Regions from separate parts of the Streptomyces sp. WMMC940 genome, predicted to be linked through region 2. Evidence: riboswitches for the same ligand, from Rfam matches in the RefSeq annotation. Region 2 holds a riboswitch; each other region holds the start of a gene.
The links. A riboswitch is a leader RNA that binds a small molecule or an ion and turns the genes downstream of it on or off. The one in region 2 is predicted to bind cyclic di-AMP.
Positions count from the first base shown of each region.

Region 1: it holds a riboswitch for cyclic di-AMP, as region 2 does, so the genes downstream of both, O7595_RS07795 (M23 family metallopeptidase) here and O7595_RS12710 (C40 family peptidase) in region 2, are expected to answer to the same signal.
Region 3: it holds a riboswitch for cyclic di-AMP, as region 2 does, so the genes downstream of both, O7595_RS19900 (transglycosylase family protein) here and O7595_RS12710 (C40 family peptidase) in region 2, are expected to answer to the same signal.

Region 1 covers NZ_JAPZBC010000001.1:1,773,525-1,779,687, reverse strand. Annotated here, with positions in the region: gene O7595_RS07810 (DNA gyrase/topoisomerase IV subunit A) at 1-182, opposite strand, end outside; gene O7595_RS07805 (M16 family metallopeptidase) at 375-1,724, shown strand; gene O7595_RS07800 (M16 family metallopeptidase) at 1,742-3,124, shown strand; cyclic di-AMP (ydaO/yuaA leader) riboswitch at 3,355-3,518, shown strand; gene O7595_RS07795 (M23 family metallopeptidase) at 3,532-4,305, shown strand; gene O7595_RS07790 (GntR family transcriptional regulator) at 4,482-5,159, shown strand; gene O7595_RS07785 (HPr family phosphocarrier protein) at 5,308-5,589, opposite strand; gene O7595_RS07780 (bifunctional acetate--CoA ligase family protein/GNAT family N-acetyltransferase) at 5,765-6,163, shown strand, end outside.
Region 2 covers NZ_JAPZBC010000001.1:2,912,964-2,919,126, reverse strand. Annotated here, with positions in the region: gene O7595_RS12720 (C40 family peptidase) at 1-948, opposite strand, end outside; gene O7595_RS12715 (hypothetical protein) at 1,199-1,552, shown strand; gene O7595_RS12710 (C40 family peptidase) at 1,683-2,843, opposite strand; cyclic di-AMP (ydaO/yuaA leader) riboswitch at 2,842-3,011, opposite strand; gene pcrA (DNA helicase PcrA) at 3,222-5,699, shown strand; gene O7595_RS12700 (M23 family metallopeptidase) at 6,064-6,163, opposite strand, start outside.
Region 3 covers NZ_JAPZBC010000001.1:4,514,930-4,521,092, reverse strand. Annotated here, with positions in the region: gene eno (phosphopyruvate hydratase) at 1-363, opposite strand, end outside; gene O7595_RS19900 (transglycosylase family protein) at 685-1,335, opposite strand; cyclic di-AMP (ydaO/yuaA leader) riboswitch at 1,339-1,502, opposite strand; gene O7595_RS19895 (transglycosylase family protein) at 1,759-2,739, opposite strand; gene O7595_RS19890 (cytochrome P450 family protein) at 2,903-4,153, opposite strand; gene O7595_RS19885 (Uma2 family endonuclease) at 4,262-4,891, shown strand; gene O7595_RS19880 (nucleoside triphosphate pyrophosphohydrolase) at 4,923-5,921, opposite strand; gene O7595_RS19875 (SurA N-terminal domain-containing protein) at 6,098-6,163, opposite strand, start outside.

The sequences.
Region 1 (6,163 bases), 1.1 Mb from region 2:
TGGTACACGATCCGGCGGTGCACCGGCTTCATGCCGTCGCGGGCGTCGGGCAGGGCGCGGGAGTAGATCACCGAGTACGCGTACTCGAGGAAGGAGCCCTGCATCTCGTCGACGACGTCGATGTCGAGGATCCTCTCCTCGAAGTCGTCGGGCGGCGGCGTCTTCGTGCTGCGGCGGGCCATCGCTGCTGCGGCTCCTTCACCAACATGAACCATGAACGGGATCTGACGCCGACCATTGTGGACCGTCGCACCGACAACGCGGACCGCGACCCGGAACAGGGAGTGGAAGCCGCGGGAACTTCGCCGCTTACCTGCACGGTTTGCATACAGTGGCAGGACATCCTGCAACGCGATCGAAGGGACCACATGCCCATGGGTCACACGGCCACAGCCCGGGCCGGCTCCGGAGGCCTGACAGCGACCGAGCACCGCCTGGCCAACGGCCTGCGCGTGGTGCTCTCGGAGGACCGCCTGACCCCGGTCGCCGCGGTGTGCCTCTGGTACGACGTCGGCTCCCGCCACGAGGTCGAGGGCCGCACCGGCCTGGCCCACCTGTTCGAGCACCTCATGTTCCAGGGTTCCGCCCAGGTGCCGGGCAACGGCCACTTCGAGCTGGTGCAGGGGGCCGGCGGCTCGCTGAACGGCACCACGAGCTTCGAGCGCACCAACTACTTCGAGACCATGCCCGCCCACCAGCTGGAGCTCGCGCTCTGGCTGGAGGCCGACCGCATGGGCTCCCTGCTGGCCGCCCTCGACGACGAGTCCATGGAGAACCAGCGGGACGTCGTCAAGAACGAGCGTCGCCAGCGCTACGACAACGTTCCGTACGGCACCGCGTTCGAGAAGCTGACCGCGCTCGCCTACCCCGAGGGGCACCCCTACCACCACACCCCGATCGGCTCGATGGCCGACCTGGACGCGGCGACGCTGGAGGACGCGCGGAACTTCTTCCGCACCTACTACGCGCCGAACAACGCGGTGCTGTCCGTCGTCGGAGACATCGACCCGGAGCAGACGCTCTCCTGGATCGAGAAGTACTTCGGATCCATCCCCATGCACGACGGCAAGCAGCCGCCGCGCGACGGTTCGCTCCCGGAGGTCATCGGCGAACAGCTGCGCGAGGTCGTGGAGGAGGAGGTTCCGGCCCGGGCGCTCATGGCCGCGTACCGCCTGCCGCACGACGGCACCCGCGAGGCCGACGCGGCCGACCTGGCTCTGACGGTCCTCGGCGGCGGCGAGTCGTCCCGGCTGCACAACCGGCTGGTCCGCCGCGACCGCACGGCCGTCGCCGCCGGCTTCGGCCTGCTCCGCCTGGCCGGCGCCCCCTCGCTGGGCTGGCTGGACGTGAAGACGTCCGCGGGCGTCGAGGTCCCCGACATCGAGGCGGCGGTCGACGAGGAGCTGGCCCGCTTCGCCGCCGAGGGGCCCACGGCGGAGGAGATGGAGCGCGCCCAGGCCCAGCTCGAGCGCGAGTGGCTGGACCGCCTCGGCACCGTCGCCGGCCGCGCCGACGAGCTGTGCCGGTACGCCGTGCTGTTCGGTGACCCGCAGCTGGCGCTCACCGCCGTCAAGCGGGTGCTCGACGTCACCGCCGACGAGGTGCAGGCCGTCGCCAAGGCCCGGCTGCGCCCGGACAACAGGGCCGTGCTCGTGTACGAGCCCGTCGCGGGAGCCGACGCCGGGAACGCCGAGGACAACGACGCAGAAGGGACGGACCAGTGACCGACGCTGCCGTGACCATGGACCTCCATCCGCAGCCTCGGCCCGGCGAGGCCAGGCCCTGGGCCTTTCCCGCGCCCGAGCGCGGCACGCTCGGCAACGGGCTGACCGTGCTGCGCTGCCACCGTCCCGGCCAGCAGGTCGTGGCCGTGGAGATCTTCCTCGACGCGCCGCTCGACGCCGAGCCCGAGGGGCTGGACGGCGTCGCCACGATCATGGCCCGCGCACTGTCGGAGGGCACGGACAAGCACTCGGCCGAGGAGTTCGCCGCCGAGCTGGAGCGCTGCGGCGCCACGCTCGACTCGCACGCCGACCACCCGGGGGTGCGGATCTCCCTGGAGGTGCCGGTCTCGCGGCTGCCGAAGGCCCTCGGCCTGCTCGCCGAGGCGCTGCGCGCCCCGCTGTTCGCCGACAGCGAGGTCGAGCGGCTCGTGCGCAACCGGCTGGACGAGATCCCCCATGAGACGGCGAACCCGGCACGCCGGGCGGCGAAGGAGCTCTCCCGGCAGCTGTTCCCGGCGTCCTCCCGGATGTCGCGGCCGCGGCAGGGCACGGAGGAGACCGTCGAGCGCATCGACTCCGCCGCGGTCCGGGCCTTCTACGAGTCGCACGTCCGCCCGGCCACGGCCACGGCCGTGGTGGTCGGTGACCTCGAAGGGGTGGACCTGGACGCCGTGCTGACCGACACGCTCGGCGCCTGGACGGGCGACTCGGCCGAGAGCCGCCCGATGCCACCGATCACCGCCGACGACACGGGCCGCGTCGTCATCGTCGACCGACCCGGCGCCGTGCAGACCCAGCTGCTGATCGGCCGGATCGGCCCCGACCGCCACGACCGGGTCTGGCCCGCCCAGGTCCTGGGTACGTACTGCCTCGGCGGCACGCTCACCTCGCGCCTGGACCGCGTGCTGCGCGAGGAGAAGGGCTACACCTACGGCGTGCGGGCCTTCGGTCAGGTGCTGCGCTCGGACATCCCGGCGTCGCCTGGCGGGGTCTCCGGCGCCTCGATGCTCGCCATCAGCGGCTCGGTCGACACCCCGCACACCGGTCCCGCGCTCGACGACCTCTTCAAGGTGCTCCGCACCCTCGCCGCGGAGGGCCTGACCGACGCGGAGCGCGATGTCGCCGTGCAGAACCTGGTGGGCGTGGCGCCGCTGAAGTACGAGACGGCCGCCTCCGTGGCGGGCACGCTGGCCGACCAGGTCGAGCAGGGTCTCCCGGACGACTACCAGGCCCAGTTGTACGCGCGGCTGGCCGGGACCGGCACGGTGGAGGCGACCGCCGCGGTCGTCAACGCCTTCCCCGTGGACCGGCTCGTCACGGTCCTCGTGGGGGACGCCTCCGAGATCGAGGAGCCCGTCCGGGCGCTCGGAATCGGTGAAGTGACCGTTGTCACGGGCTGATTGACCGCCGGCGCCTCCGGCGCGCACGAAAGGGCCCCGTCGGTTTCGCGCCGACGGGGCCCTTTCGCGTACCCGGAACGACCCTCCCCTATGTCCGGTTTGATGGGGAGGAGTGGTGTCTGCCCTGTGGCGTGCACTACAAATATCCGTGTCTGTTTGGTGATTGAGCGAAGATCGGCTTAGCGTCTTCTGCGCTGTCCGCCAGTTGCACGCGCCGCACCCGCGGCATCGGGCAGCCATCGCCGAGTCCCCGTCCGGCGCGAGCCTGGGGAGCCGGGGACCCATATGTCCCCTGGGGTGAATCGGGTGCCTTCGCCGCCGCGCGGAGGGGCCCGTAGGAGACCTTCCTGCTCCGAACCCGTCAGCTAACCCGGTAGGCGAGAAGGAAGGAAAGGATCAGCCACTTGATGGCGTTCACCCGTGCCACCGGGAAGCACCGTGGTCCGAGCCGCCTGTCGCGCAAGAGCGCGGGCGTCGCCTCCGTCGCGGCCATCGCCACCACCGGCGTCGTCGGTACCCTCGCCTCCCCGGCCTTCGCGGCCGATGCCGAGGTCTCCGCCCCCGTCGAGGACACCGGCCTGACCCAGGCCGTCGCCGCCGACTCGCTCGCCGAGCAGATCGACGCGCAGGCGGAGGCCCAGCAGCAGGAGGCCGCCCTGGTCGCGGCCCAGGAGAAGGCCGAGGCAGAGGCCAAGCGCAAGGCCGAGCTCCGGGTGAAGGCCGCTCGTGACGCCGCGGAGCGTGCCGCCCGCGAGGCCGAGCGCAAGCGGCTGATGACGTACACGCTCCCGGTCGCCGGCTCCTATGTGAGCACCGACTACCACGCCGGGGGCGCCCAGTGGTCCTCCGGCAGCCACACCGGCGTCGACTTCCATGCCGCCTCCGGCACCGAGGTCGTCGCCGTCGGCATGGGCACCGTCGTGGAGGCGGGCTGGGGCGGCGCCTACGGCAACAACGTCGTCCTGCGCATGCACGACGGCACGTACACGCAGTACGGCCACCTGTCCTCGATCAGCGTCTCGGTCGGCCAGCAGGTCGCCCCGGGCCAGCAGATCGGCCTCTCCGGGTCGACCGGGAACTCCTCCGGTCCGCACCTCCACTTCGAGGCCCGCACCGGTGAGGACTACGGTTCGGACATCGACCCGGTCTCGTACCTCCGCTCGCACGGCGTCCGCGTCTGACGCACAGACCCTTCCGCCCGAGGCCCCTGCTCTCCGAGCGGGGGCCTCGGCGTATTCAGGCCAAAAGATATCCATGGATTACCATGGGTCTTCGGAAATTCCGGCCACCTGCCATAGAGTCACCGAAACAGACGTCGCTCGACGGGGTTTCGCGGCGATTAAAGCGGAGGTTCGGTATGCGCATTCCCGCGCGCTCGGTATGCACGGCGATCCGCGACGACATCGTCTCCGGTGTGTTCGAGCGCGGCAGTCGCCTCACCGAGGAACAGCTGGCGCGACGCTACGGCGTCTCACGCGTCCCGGTCCGGGAGGCGCTGCGGACCCTGGAGTCGGAGGGTTTCGTCGTCACCCGCCGGCACGCCGGAGCGTGCGTGGCCGAGCCCACCGAGCAGGAGGCCGCCGACCTGCTGGAGATCCGGCTGCTGCTGGAGCCCCTCGGTGCCGCCCGGGCCGCCCAGCGGCGCACCGAGGCGCACCTCAAGGTGTTGCGCGGGCTGGTCAGACTCGGTCAGGACCGGGCCCGGCGCGGTCAGGGCGAGGATCTGCGCTCGCTCGGCGCCTGGTTCCACGAGACCTTGGCCCAGGCGTGCGGGAGTCCGGGGCTCACCGCGCTGTTGACCCAGCTCCGGCACAAGATCGCGTGGATGTACGCGATCGAGCGGCCCGCCCGTCCCGTCGAGGCATGGGCCGAGCACGGCGCGATCGTGGACGCGGTGGCACGCGGCGACGCGGAGCGTGCCCGCGCGCTCACGGCGCTGCACGCGGAGCGGACGACCGGCGCGCACCGGCTGCGGATTCCCGCAGGCGTGAGGGTTTCGCAACATTCCGTAAACACGGCGGGCGACCGCATTTAACAGTCGCGCCGTATACAAAGAGAGCAATTGCGCGCCCGGGGGTCTTTACTGCTGCCGGAAAAGCAACCAGGGCAAATTCCGGGGGGAATGTGCGGGCCGCGGTGCCGGAATTCTCCGGCACCGCGGCCCGCACATGAATTCATCGGTTTCAGACGGTCTCGGGAAGCTCCTCGAGGCCCTCGGCGACGAGCTTCGCCAGACGCTCCAGGGCGGCATCCGCGCCCTCCGCGTCCGAGGCGAGCACGATCTCCTCGCCGCCCTGGGCGCCGAGGCCGAGCACCGCGAGCATCGAGGCGGCGTTGACCGGGGTGCCACCGGCCTTGGCGATCGTCACCGGAACGCCGGAAGCCGTGGCGGCACGAACGAAGATGGACGCGGGGCGGGCGTGCAGGCCCTCGGCCCAGCCGACATTGACGCGGCGCTCAGCCATGGTGGTGCCCTTCGAGTCTCAGCGGGAAGCGTTGGCGGGTTGTCTAGACCAGTCTCTCATGAGGTGCGGAGCACCCGGCCACCGGCCCCGGCCCGTGCGGGGCCGGGGCCGGCCCTCCCAGCCTGCCCCCGCACTTCGGGGAACGCGACCCGTGCCGGAGCCTTACCCTTGCCCCATGCAGACCCCGTCGGATCACGCGTACCCCGACCACTGGGAAGCCGACGTGGTGCTGCGTGACGGTGGCACCGCGCACATCAGGCCCATCACCACCGAGGACGCCGAGCGGCTCGTCAGCTTCTACGAGCAGGTCTCGGACGAGTCCAAGTACTACCGGTTCTTCGCACCCTACCCACGGCTGTCGGCCAAGGACGTGCACCGGTTCACGCACCACGACTACGTGGACCGGGTGGGACTCGCGGTGACCGTCGGCGGCGAGTTCATCGCGACCGTCCGCTTCGACCGCATCGACGCGCAGGGCCTGCCGGCGTCCGCACCGGCGGACGAGGCCGAGGTCGCCTTCCTGGTGCAGGACGCCCACCAGGGTCGGGGTGTCGCCTCCACCCTGCTGGAACAC
Region 2 (6,163 bases):
GTAGAGCCCCACGTGCGAGATGCCGGAGTAGAAGAACACCAGGTCCCCCGGCGCGAGCCGGGATCTCGGCACCCGCTGCCCCGCGTCGATCTGGGTGTACGTGGTGCGCGGCAGCGCGACCCCGGCGGAGCGCCAGGCGGCCTGGGTCAGCCCCGAGCAGTCGAAGGCGGACGGTCCCGTCGCGCCCCAGACGTAGGGCTTGCCGAGCGCCCCGTAGGCGTAGGCGACGGCCTGTGCGGCACGGGGGTTGGGGGCGGCGACAGCGGGTCCGGTGCGGACCGTGCCGCGGTCCGCACGGCCCGCGGCGGTGCCGTCCCGGCCGGCGTGGGCGGCGCGCTGCTCGGCGGTGAGCCGCGCCAGCAGGGCCTCGGCCGCGGCCAGCTTCTTCCGCACCACCGCGCGGTGGTGGGCCACGCGTGCCCGCTGCTCCTCGAGCTCGGCCAGCCGCTCACCGGCCTCGGCGCGCACCTGCTCGAGCTCCCTCGTCTGCCGTTGCAACGCCGCGAGGGCCGCGGCCTGGCGGTCACCGACCCGCTCGGTCAGCTCGGCACCCGCGAGGTACCGCGCCGGGTCGGAGTCGAGGACGAGCCGCAGGGCGGGATCGAGGCCGCCCGCCCGGTACTGCGCCGTCGCGAAGGAACCCAGCGCGTCGCGGGAGGCGTTCAGGCGCTCCATGCGTCGGGCGGCCTCGTCGCGGAGCTCCCCGGCCTCCCTCCGCGCCGTATCGGCCTTCTCCTTCGCCCCGTTGTACTTCTCGGTCTCGGCCTCCGCCTCCTGGTACAGCCGGTCGGCCGCGGCCCGGACCTCCTCCGCAGTGGGCACCGGCTCGGCGTGCGCGGCGCCCTCGAAGGCGGTGGCGGTGGCCGCACCGGCGAGCGCGAGAGTGGCGGAGAGGCGTGCGGCGGTGCCGGAATGCGTGCGCTGCCTGGGCTTGCGGTGCGCTGCCACGAGGGCCCGTCCTTCCGTAGGGGCCCGCCGTCACGGGGACCGGCGGCGGACCGCACAGGGGGAGCGGCCCGCCACCGGCTCTTCCGGCGGGGGCGGCCGGCGGCCGCCCGGGTACGGACGGTGGTGGAGCCGGCCACCTGGGTGAGGACGCTAGAGCTCTCGGTCACCACGAAGTGGCGCCATGAACGGAATTGGCATGAGAAGGACCGCCCGGGTTCGCTTTGGGACCGCCCGGCTAGGCTCCGGTGCCATGGACGTACTCATCAATGTCTTCGTCGCCCTTCACATCATCGGTATCGCGGCGCTGCTCGGCGGTTTCCTCACCCAGATGAAGGCGATGGGGGCGGGGGCGGCGCACTTCACTCCGGGGATGCTGCACGGCGCGCTGACCATGCTGGTGACGGGCGTGGCACTGGTGGGACTGAACCAGGCGGACGACCAGCCCGTGAACAACCTCAAGATCGGCATCAAGCTCGCCGTGCTCGTGGTGATCCTGGCGCTCGTCTACGTCAAGCGGGACGAGGAGACCGTGGACAAGGGGGTGTTCGGGGCGGTCGGGGGCCTGACCCTGGCGAACGTCTTCATCGCGACCCTGTGGACCTGAGCGGGCCCGGAGCCCTGCACGGCTCGCGCCGCGAACCCCCTCTTCCGAAGGGCGCCGCGGCGCGAGTGAGCGAGTGCGTGACTCCGCGACCCGGGGGTCGGCGGTCGCGGGTCTCCGGCCCACGTGAACGCTACGCGGGCCGGATGCTGCCGTGGATCGGCATGTAGTAGATCGACTCCTCGCGGACGTTCGCGCCCGGCTTGGGGGCGTGGATCATCTTTCCGTCGCCGATGTAGACACCGACGTGGCTGATGTCGTCGTAGAAGAAGACCAGGTCACCCGGGAGCAGATCGGCCGTCGCCACGCTCTGTCCGGCCTTCACCTGGTCCCAGGTGGTCCGGGGCAGGTCGACGCCCGCCGCGCGCCAGGCGGCCTGGGTGAGCCCGGAGCAGTCGTACGAGCTCGGGCCGGTCGCGCCCCAGACGTACGGCTTGCCGATTTGGGCGCGTGCGAAGGACAGCACCTTCTCGGCCTTGGCCGCGTACGTGCCGCCGGTCGTTCCGGAGGCCGTCCCCGTGGCCGAGCCGGTGTCCGTGCCGGTGCCGGTCTGTTCCCGCTCCTGCCGCTCACGCTCCCGGAGCTGCCGCTCGGCCTCGGCTTCCGCCTCGGCCCTCGCCTCGGCCTTCCGGCGGGCCTCCTCCTCCTTCTTGCGCTCGAGCTCGGCGAGCCGCGCCCGTTCCTCGGCGGTCAGCCGCGACAGCAGTTCCCGCGCCTCGGCGAGCTTCCTCTGGACGGCCTGCTTCCTGGCACGCAGCGACTCCTGCGAGTCCGTGAGCGTCTCCAGGCTCCTGGTGGCCTGCGCGCGCTGCTTCGCGGCCTCGGCCCGGTGGGTCTCGTAGTCGGCGATGGCGCCGCGCTGCTGTTCGGTCAGCCGGTCCATCAGTTGTGTCTGGTCGGCGTAGGACTGCGGGTTGTCGGCGAAGAGCAGTGCGGCGGTCGGGGTGACGGCGCCGGTGCGGTACTGGGCGGCCGCGTAACTGCCGAGGGCGCGCCGGGACTCGTTGAGCGCCTCCGTGCGCTCGGCGGCCTCGTCGAGCGCACGGTCCACCTTGCGGCGCTGCTGCTCGGCGGACTCCTTCGCCTTGTTGTACTCCTGGGTCGACGAACCCGCCTGGCGGTAGAGGTCGTCCACCTTCTTCTGGACTTCCTCGATGCTGGGCTTCGGGTCGGCTGTCGCATTCTGGGCCGAGAGGAGCGAGACCCCCGCTATGGCGGCCGTCGTGATCCCGACGGCAGGTGTGTTCGTACGTGTGCGGCTGCGCGGCTTGCGGTGCGACGCCAAGGCCGGCATCTCCTTCCGTGGAACGCCTACCGGGTTAGCTGTCGGGTTCGGACGGAACGGAAGGTTTGCCCTACGGGCCAGATGAAACCAGGCCCGATTCACCCCAGTTGTGCTTTTTGAGTGGGTCCCCGGTTCCGAACTCCTCGGTGAGGGGCACGGATTCGGCGCGGCTGCCCGGCCGACGTGGTTCGTCGAAGGGGGTACGGGCCGCCTGGGCGAGCACGCTAGCCAAAGTGTGGCGCTGCTGTGAAGGAGAGTGGTCGATATGCCCGATACATTTTCGTGACCTTGGCGCTGTGTGTCCATGTCATGACTGGAGGTGTCCGATCGTGATTCCCGCGAAGGCGGCGGCGGGCTGTCGGTGGGGCCGCCTAGACTCGGAGAGCGATGAGCAGCCTCTTTGACGACAGTTTCCTGGCGGACCTCCAGCGCACCCCGGCCCCGGAGGACCCCCCGCCACCGGAGGACGACGAGCACCCGCCCGCGGACGAGGTCCCGCACGACCTCTTCGAGGGCAGGTTCGACGTGCCTCCGTCCGGGGACGCCCACTACCGCAACGGCGCCCCGCGCCCCGTCATCGACCCGGCGGCCCTGCTCGACGGGCTGAACGAGCAGCAGCGCGCCGCCGTCGTCCACACGGGGTCGCCGCTGCTCATCGTCGCCGGCGCCGGCTCCGGCAAGACCCGGGTGCTGACCCACCGGATCGCCCATCTGCTGGCGACCCGTGACGTCCACCCCGGCCAGATACTGGCCATCACCTTCACCAACAAGGCCGCGGGGGAGATGAAGGAGCGCGTCGAGCAGCTCGTCGGCCCGCGCGCCGGAGCCATGTGGGTCTCCACCTTCCACAGCGCTTGCGTCCGCATACTGCGCCGGGAGAGCAAGAGGCTCGGCTTCACGTCGTCCTTCTCGATCTACGACGCCGCCGACTCCAAGCGGCTGATGGCACTGGTCTGCCGCGATCTGGACCTCGACCCGAAGCGGTACCCGCCGAAGTCGTTCAGCGCCAAGATCTCGAACCTGAAGAACGAGCTGATCGACGAGGAGACCTACGCCGACCGGGCAGGTGGGGGTACCACCCAGGCCGACGGCTCCGGGGGAGGTTTCGAGAAGACACTGGCCGAGGCGTACCGGATGTACCAGGCCCGCCTGCGCGAGGCCAACGCGCTGGACTTCGACGACATCATCATGACCACGGTCCATCTGCTCCAGGCGTTCCCGGACGTCGCCGAGCACTACCGGCGCCGGTTCCGTCATGTCCTGGTCGACGAGTACCAGGACACCAACCACGCCCAGTACACGCTCGTGCGCGAGCTGGTCGGCACGGGCTACGACGACCTCGGCCCCGCCGAGCTGTGCGTGGTGGGCGACGCCGACCAGTCGATCTACGCGTTCCGCGGCGCCACGATCCGCAACATCCTCCAGTTCGAGGAGGACTACCCGGACGCGACCACGATCCTGCTCGAGCAGAACTACCGGTCGTCCCAGACGATCCTCTCCGCGGCCAACGCCGTGATCGAGCGCAACGAGAGCCGCCGTCCCAAGAACCTGTGGACGAACGCGGGCGCCGGAGCGCAGATCACCGGCTACGTCGCGGACACCGAGCACGACGAGGCCCAGTTCGTCGCCGACGAGATCGACCGGCTGACGGACGCGGGCGAGGCCAGGGCCGGCGACGTGGCGGTCTTCTACCGGACCAACGCCCAGTCCCGTGTCTTCGAGGAGATCTTCATCCGCGTCGGCCTGCCGTACAAGGTCGTCGGCGGTGTGCGCTTCTACGAGCGCAAGGAGGTCCGGGACGTCCTGGCGTATCTCCGGGTCCTCGCCAACCCCGAGGACAATGTGCCGCTGCGGCGGATCCTGAACGTCCCGAAGCGAGGCATCGGCGAGCGCGCCGAGGCGATGGTCGACGCGCTCGCCCTGCGGGAGAGGATCACGTTCCCGCAGGCGCTGCGCCGCGTCGACGAGGCGTACGGCATGGCCGCCCGCTCAGCCAACGCCGTGAAGCGCTTCAACACGCTCATGGAGGAGCTGCGCACGATCGTCGACTCGGGTGCCGGCCCCGCGGTCGTGCTGGAGGCCGTGCTGGAGCGGACCGGCTATCTCGCCGAGCTGCAGGCGTCCACCGATCCCCAGGACGAGACCCGTATCGAGAACCTCCAGGAACTCGCGGCGGTGGCCCTGGAGTTCGAGCAGGAGCGCGGCGCCGAGGAGGGAACGGGCACGCTCGCCGAGTTCCTGGAGCAGGTCGCGCTCGTCGCCGACTCCGACCAGATCCCCGACGAGGACGAGGAGGGCAGCGGCGTCATCACGCTGATGACCCTGCACACGGCGAAGGGCCTGGAGTTTCCCGTCGTGTTCCTCACCGGCATGGAGGACGGCGTCTTCCCGCACATGCGGGCGCTCGGCCAGACCAAGGAGCTGGAGGAGGAGCGCCGTCTGGCGTACGTGGGGATCACCCGTGCCCGCGAGCGCCTCTACCTGACGCGTTCCTCGATGCGCAGCGCCTGGGGCCAGCCCGCCTACAACCCGCCCTCGCGCTTCCTCGAGGAGATCCCGGACGCGCACCTGCAGTGGAAGCGGACGGGCCCGATGGCGGCGCCCGCGGGGCCGACGTCCGGCATCGCCTCGGCGCTCTCGTCGTCCCGGTCCCGCTCCGGCCCCTCGGGCTTCGCCACGCGGCGGACGACGGACAAGCCCGTGATCGCCCTGGCAGTCGGGGACCGCGTCACCCACGACCAGTTCGGACTGGGGACGGTGATGGCGGTGACGGGCTCGGGCGCGGACGCCCAGGCGACGATCGACTTCGGCGACGCCAAGCCGAAGCGGCTGCTGCTGCGGTACGCGCCGGTGGAGAAGCTCTGACGGGCTGAGAAACCGTCGGCATCCGGAGAGTGATCCGCAGCGAACACGGGGCTGTCGCAGGGGGTCGCGGGGCTCTGCGGCGGTCGCCCGCGGGTTCCCTGAGCGGGGCCGGTGCGCCGACCCACCGCGGCGTGCGCAGACGCGATGGGCGGCGCCGGCTCGACCCGACGGGTGGCGGCGGCGCCGGGTCGCGGCGTGAACCGGCCGGCTCGACCGGGCCTCGGGGGTACGGCCGTGGGTGACGGCTTCGGGCGGGGCCGGCGGTGTGCCGGTCCGGGCGAAGACTCAGGAGCGGTCGCGGAAGCCGCACGCCCGGCCGGGTGGTCGGGGCCGGGCCGCACACGTACCGGCGGAGCCGGCCGGATCAGGTCGGGCTGAGACCGTGGCTGCGCAGCCACGCCAGCGGGTCGATCGCGGACCCTCCGCCGGGGCGCACCTCGAAGTGCAGATGCGGGCCGGTCGAG
Region 3 (6,163 bases), 1.6 Mb from region 2:
GGCGTGCGCGACGGCGAGGGAGACGCCGAGGATCGCGTTGGCGCCGAGGGAGGACTTGTCCGGGGTGGCGTCGAGGTCGAACATCGCCTGGTCGATCAGGCGCTGCTCGGTGGCGTCGTAGCCGACGAGCTCGGGGCCGATCTGCTCGATGACGGCGAGGACGGCCTTCTCGACACCCTTGCCCAGGTAGCGGTTCTGGTCGCCGTCGCGGAGCTCGAGGGCCTCGAAGGCGCCGGTGGACGCACCGGACGGAACGGCAGCACGCCCGGTGCTGCCGTCGTCGAGGCCGACCTCGACCTCGACCGTGGGGTTGCCTCGGGAGTCCAGGATTTCCCGGGCTACGACGACGTCGATGGACGGCACGAGCATCTCCTTCTGGGATGTGACGCGTGAGGTGACACAAGCGGAGCCGTGTCGGTGCAGGGTCGCTTTGGCCTTGCGGCAAGAGCCTAACCGCCTGGGAGGCATCGGCCGGCAGATGCCCGCCCCGTGGGACGAAAAAGCGGTCGGAACGGACAAAGGCCCCGGCCCGGGGGCACCTCCCGTGCCCGCCGGACTGCGGGGGGTACGGGGGATGCCGCACCGGGCCGGGGCCGGGGGACGGTGGTGTGCCGTCGGGTGGTCCGCCGGGCCCACCGGACGGCGGCCGCCCCGGGGACCGCAGTGGGTCCCCGGGGCCGGTCGTCAGCTCAGGTGGAGCTTCTGGCCGGGGTGGATGACGTTCGCGTCCTCGACGATGTCCTTGTTCAACTCGAACAGCTTCTTCCAGCCGCCCTTGACCTTCTCGGCCTCGGCGATCCTGCTGAGGGTGTCGCCGGCCTTGACCGTGTACTCGCCGTCGCCCTTCCTGACCGGGGCGGCGGCGCGCTCGGAGCGGCTGGTCGGGGCCTCGGCTCGCTTCGGGGCGGCGGGCTCGGCGACCTTGGGGGCGGCCGGGGCGGCGCCGTCGTACGAGGCGTTCGACAGTCCGGTGCCGCAGTTCGGCCAGGCACCCTTGCCCTGGCCCGCCAGGACCTTCTCGGCTATCTGGATCTGCTGCGCCTTGCTTGCCTTGTCGGCGGTGGAGGCGAACGCGGTGCCCCCGTAGGCGGCCCAGGTGGAGGCCGAGAACTGCAGCCCGCCGTAGTAGCCGTTGCCGGTGTTGATCGACCAGTTGCCGCCGGACTCGCACTGGGCGACGGCGTCCCACTCGGAGGCGGTGGCGGCGGACGCGGTGCCCGAGGCCATCAGCGGTGCGGCTATGGCGGCACCGGCGACACCGGCGAGCGTGGCGACACGGGTGGACCGCTGGAAGACCGTCGGGCGACGGTGCTTGCCCTTGCCGGAAAGCAGCATCGAAGTTCTCCTCACCGACGCCTGCGAGGTGAGCTGTCGGGTTCGGGCCGATGTGGTGCCCGGCCGTGCGACGAGCGCACGGCTCCACCCCTAGCCGGGCAGCCCTCATCGGGCCTGTCCGGCACTTACCTTGGGTCCCCCGCTCCTGCCTTCGGCGCTTGCGCGACGACTGTTCCCGGCGGCCGCCGGCAGGATTCGGCGTGCGGTCGACGGGGCCCGCGTTGCGAGCAGTTCAGACCGTAAACACACGTCTCCCCGATGTTCAAAGACGAACATCGGGGAGAAATCGCCCAAAACTGACGGGGCAACATGTCCGTTTTCGCAGGTGAGAGCCGTGATGACCGGAGTTGACCGCCTAGCGGCGCCAGTTGACCGGAAGAGACTCTTGTCTCACTCGCACAGAACCGGACATAAGTACCCGAACTACTCCTTCAACTCGCCTTCGCCCAGGCCGAGATCGAGGCTCTGGCCAGGCAGGATGAGGTCCGCGTCAGAGCCGACGACATCCTGGTTCGCCTCGTAGAGGGCGGGCCAGCCGCCGGGCACCTGGTTCGCGTCGGCGATCGACGAGAGGTTGTCTCCGGTGCGAACGACGTACTCGTCTCCCGTGGCGGCGTCGCTCCGTGCCGATCCGTCACCTCGTGAGGCATGGCGCCCCGATTCACGCTCATCGCCCGAATTACCCGACTCATCCCCTTCGGCGGCCGGGGTGCCCCGGTGCTTGCCGGCGCCCGCCTCCGCCCCGGCTTCACCGGACGCCTCCGCGCCCCCACCGGAGCCCTCGGCGGATCCGGCGGACTCCGAGGAGCCGGCCGGCGAGGAGGACTGCTCGGACTGCTCGGACTGCTCGGACGGCTCGGGCGGCCCGGACGGCTCGGACGAGGACTCGCCCGCGCCCGGCTGGGACCCGTCCGGCGAGGAGGCCCCGGCGTCCGGCTCGGGCACGGAATCCGCCCCGTCGCCGAACGAGGGCCCCTTCACGAGGTCGCCCAGCGGGTCGGCCGACGGAGTGCCGGCGGACTCGGAGCCACCGCCGCCCAGGCCCGTGATCACTCCACAGCTCTGCCAGGCGGTAGCGCCCTGGGCGGCGAGCACCATCTCGGCGACGGAGATCTGCTCGGAGGAGCTGGCGAGGTCGGCGCGCGGCGCGTAGGCGGTGCCGCCGTAGGCCTCCCAGGTCTCCTGGGACATCTGGAGGCCGCCGTAGTAACCGTTGCCGAGGTTGGCACTCCAGTCACCACCGCTCTCGCAGTCCGCGACGCGGTTCCAGGTGGCGGTGTCGGCGGCGGACGCGGAACCCGCACCCAGCAGCGGGATGGCGATGGCCGATCCGGTCACCCCTGCCGCGACAATGAGGGCGGGGGCCTGACGAGGTCGGCGGTGTCGGCCGTTCCCGGACAGCATGCGGTGTGCCTTCCGTGTGACTACAGAAAACTCCAGGGTTTCTCGAGGCGATTGAAACCTCGATGACCCGGAGTCGGGGTGAACGTAGCCGCACTCCGACGTCAGTCACAAGTCGATGCAGCGGAGATCACGTGAAAGTCACATTACTGACTGGTCGTCAGATTCAGCGCCGGGTGAATTCAACGGGCAGAGTGCGCAATCCGCGCATGATGAGTCCCCCACGCCACCGCAATTCCGACGGATCGACCGCAAGTCGCAAGTCGGGCAGCCGGGTGAGGAGGGTCGCGAGCGCGGTCTGCCCCTCCAGCCGCGCGAGGGGCGCGCCCAGGCAGTAGTGGATGCCGTGCCCGTACCCGAGGTGCTGGTTGTCCCGGCGGCCGAGATCGAGGGTGTCGGGCTCCGCGAACCGCTCGGGGTCGCGGTCCGCTGCGGCGAGCACGACGAGGACGGGGTCGCCGGCGGCGATGTCCCGTCCGCCGAGCGTCAGCGGCTCGGTCGCGAACCGCCAGGTGGCGAGTTCGACCGGCCCGTCGTAGCGCAGCAGTTCCTCGACCCCGGTGGCCAGCAGACCGTTCTCGCCGGCGGCCAGCGAGTCCTGGAGCCGCTGCCGCTGCCCCGGATTCCGCAGCAGCGCGTACGTGCCGTTCCCGATGAGGTTCACCGTGGTCTCGAACCCGGCGAAGAGCAGGATGAAGGCCATCGCGGCGGCCTCGTTCTCGGTGAGGTGCTCCCCGTGGTCCGACGCCTTGATGAGACCCGAGATGAGGTCGTCGCCGGGGGCTTCGCGCTTGCGGTGGATCAGGTCGGCGAGATAGCCGCGCATCTTCTTCACCGACCGGGCGACACCGCCGCGCGGCCCCCCGCCGTGACGGATCATCATCCCCGCCCAGTCCCGGAAGTCGTCCTGGTCCTCGCGCGGGACGCCGAGCATGTCGCAGATGGCGTAGATGGGGAGCGGGAACGCGAACTCGTGGATGAGGTCCGCGCTCCCCCTCTGTGCGAAACCGTCGATGAGCCGGTCCGTCAGCTCCTGTACCCGGGGTGCGAACTCGGCCACCCGTCGGGGGGTGAACGCCTTCGACACGAGCCGCCTCAGCCGGGTGTGGTCGGGCGGGTCGATGTTCAGCAGATGCGTCATCAGCTCCGCCTTGCGCTCCCCCGGGATCCCCGTCTTCCCCTTCGCGTGCGCGGGCTCGTCGTGATGCGCCGGGTTCTTGCTGAGCCGCTGGTCCGCGAGGGCCTGCCGGGCGTCCGCGTACCGGGTCACCAGCCATGCCTCCACCCCGCTGGGCAGCCTGGTCCGGTGCACCGGCGCGTGCTCGCGCAGCCAGGCGTAGGCGGGGTACGGGTCGGTGGCGAACTCCCAGGTGAAGAGCTCGGGGGCGTCGGGGACGCGGGACGGCCGGTCGTGCATGGGACGACGTTAACCCGCGCCGGGCCGGTCACCCGTTCGGCGGACCTCTCCGCGTTCCCCGTGGGTAGGCTTGCCGTACACGCCAGACTCCGTCGCATGGGAGCGCTGATGAGTGCCGCAGCCGAAGACCGGAGGGAAGACCAGGACGGCCGGGAGGAACAGTACGTGTTCCCGGTCCCGCCCCCCGGTGGGTGGACGGCGGACGACCTCGACCGGATCAAGGGTCTCCCGCCGCACACCGAGCTGATCGACGGGGGACTGTTCTTCGTGACTCCGCAGACCGATTTCCACATGGCCGCACTGCGGCTGCTGGAGAACGCACTGGTGCAGCAGGCACCGGACGACCTCTATGTCGTCCGCGAGATGACCACCAAACTGGGCGTACGCGACCGGCCGGAGCCCGATCTCATGGTGGTTCCGTGGAGCGCCCGCACGGGACCGCAGCAGACCTGGTACGCCCCGGACGACATCCTGCTCGCCGTCGAGATCGTCTCGGACGAGTCCGTGCAGCGCGACCGCGAGCTCAAACCGCGCAAGTACGCGGCGGCCGGCATCCGGCACTTCTGGCGGGTCGAGAAGAGCGACGACCTGCCGGTCGTCTACGTCTACGAGCTCGACCCCGCCACGAACGCCTACGCCGTCACCGGCATCCACCACAACCGGCTGAAGGTCGAGGTCCCGTACCCCGTCGAGGTCGACCTCACCGCCGTGGACCGGCGGCGCGGGAAGCGGGACTGACGCACCCGCCGGAGCGGCCGCCCCTCCCCTTTCAGCCCCGGGCCGCGGACTCCGCCGCACGGATCGCGTCGCGGTAGGCGCGGGCGGCGGCGCGGAGGGCGGCTTCCGGGTCGTGGCCCTCGGCCTCCGCGCGCACGGCCATCGCCAGCAGTTCGTAGCCGACGGCGCGGTCGCCGTGCTCCGTGGGCAGCTCCACCTCCAGCCCGGCCGTGCGCACCCGGCCCGCCAGTTTCGCGGCGAGCGCGAGTCCCGGCTGGCCGAGCGGGACGCCGTCGGTCACCGACTCCCGCCGCTTCTCGATCGCCTTGGTGCGCAGCCAGTGCTCCTTGACGTCCTCCGGGGTCTCGGCACGTGCGTCCCCGAATACGTGCGGGTGGCGGTGGACGAGCTTGTCGACGATGGTCCCGGCGACGTCGTCGATCGAGAACGGCTCGTCCCCCTCCTCCCCGCTCGCCTCCTGCGCGATGCGCGCGTGGAAGACGACCTGGAGGAGGACGTCGCCGAGCTCCTCGCGCAGTTCGTCGCGGTCGCCGTCCTCGATGGCCTCGACCAGCTCGTACGCCTCCTCGATGCCGTACTTGGCGAGGCCCTTGTGGGTCTGCTGCGAGGACCACGGGCACTCGCGGCGGATCCGGTCCATGACCTGGACGAGGTCGAGGAGCCGCGCGCCCGGGAGGTCGTAGGAGCCGGGCAGCAGTTCCAGGTCGGGCATCCGCACCCGGCCGGAGCCCGCCATGCGGGCCAGGCCGTCGGTGAGGGCCTGGTCGCCCTCACCGGTCGCGAGGACCACGGCGGTCCGGCCTCCCGCACAACCGTCCACGAGTTCCTGAGCGGTGGGCGCGGCCACCTCCACGCCGACACCGGCCTCCCTCAGGTACGGGAGCTGCGGGTGCTCCGCGTCGGCGCACAGCACGCGGTCGGCGGCACGCAGGGTCTGCCACGCCGGCCACGACAGCAGTCCGGGCGCGACACGATGGCTGGCGGTGAGCAGGACGATTCGGCCGGGCTCGACGGGCGCTTCAGCGTTCACCCCTCGACCTTACGTCGGGACGGACGGGCGCCGGGGCCGGGTCTCACGGCCGCACGGCAGCCACCGCCACCGGGCCCCTTTCCGTGCGAGCCATCGCCGCCGGATCCCACCGGGCCCCGTGCAAGCGGCCACCGCCGCCGGGTCCCACCGGCCGACCGCGGCCCGGGCGGCCGTCGCTACGCCCCGGCCTGGATCGCCTCCGGCTGCTTGGTGACCTGGGTGATCCACGGTGCCTTGTAGTC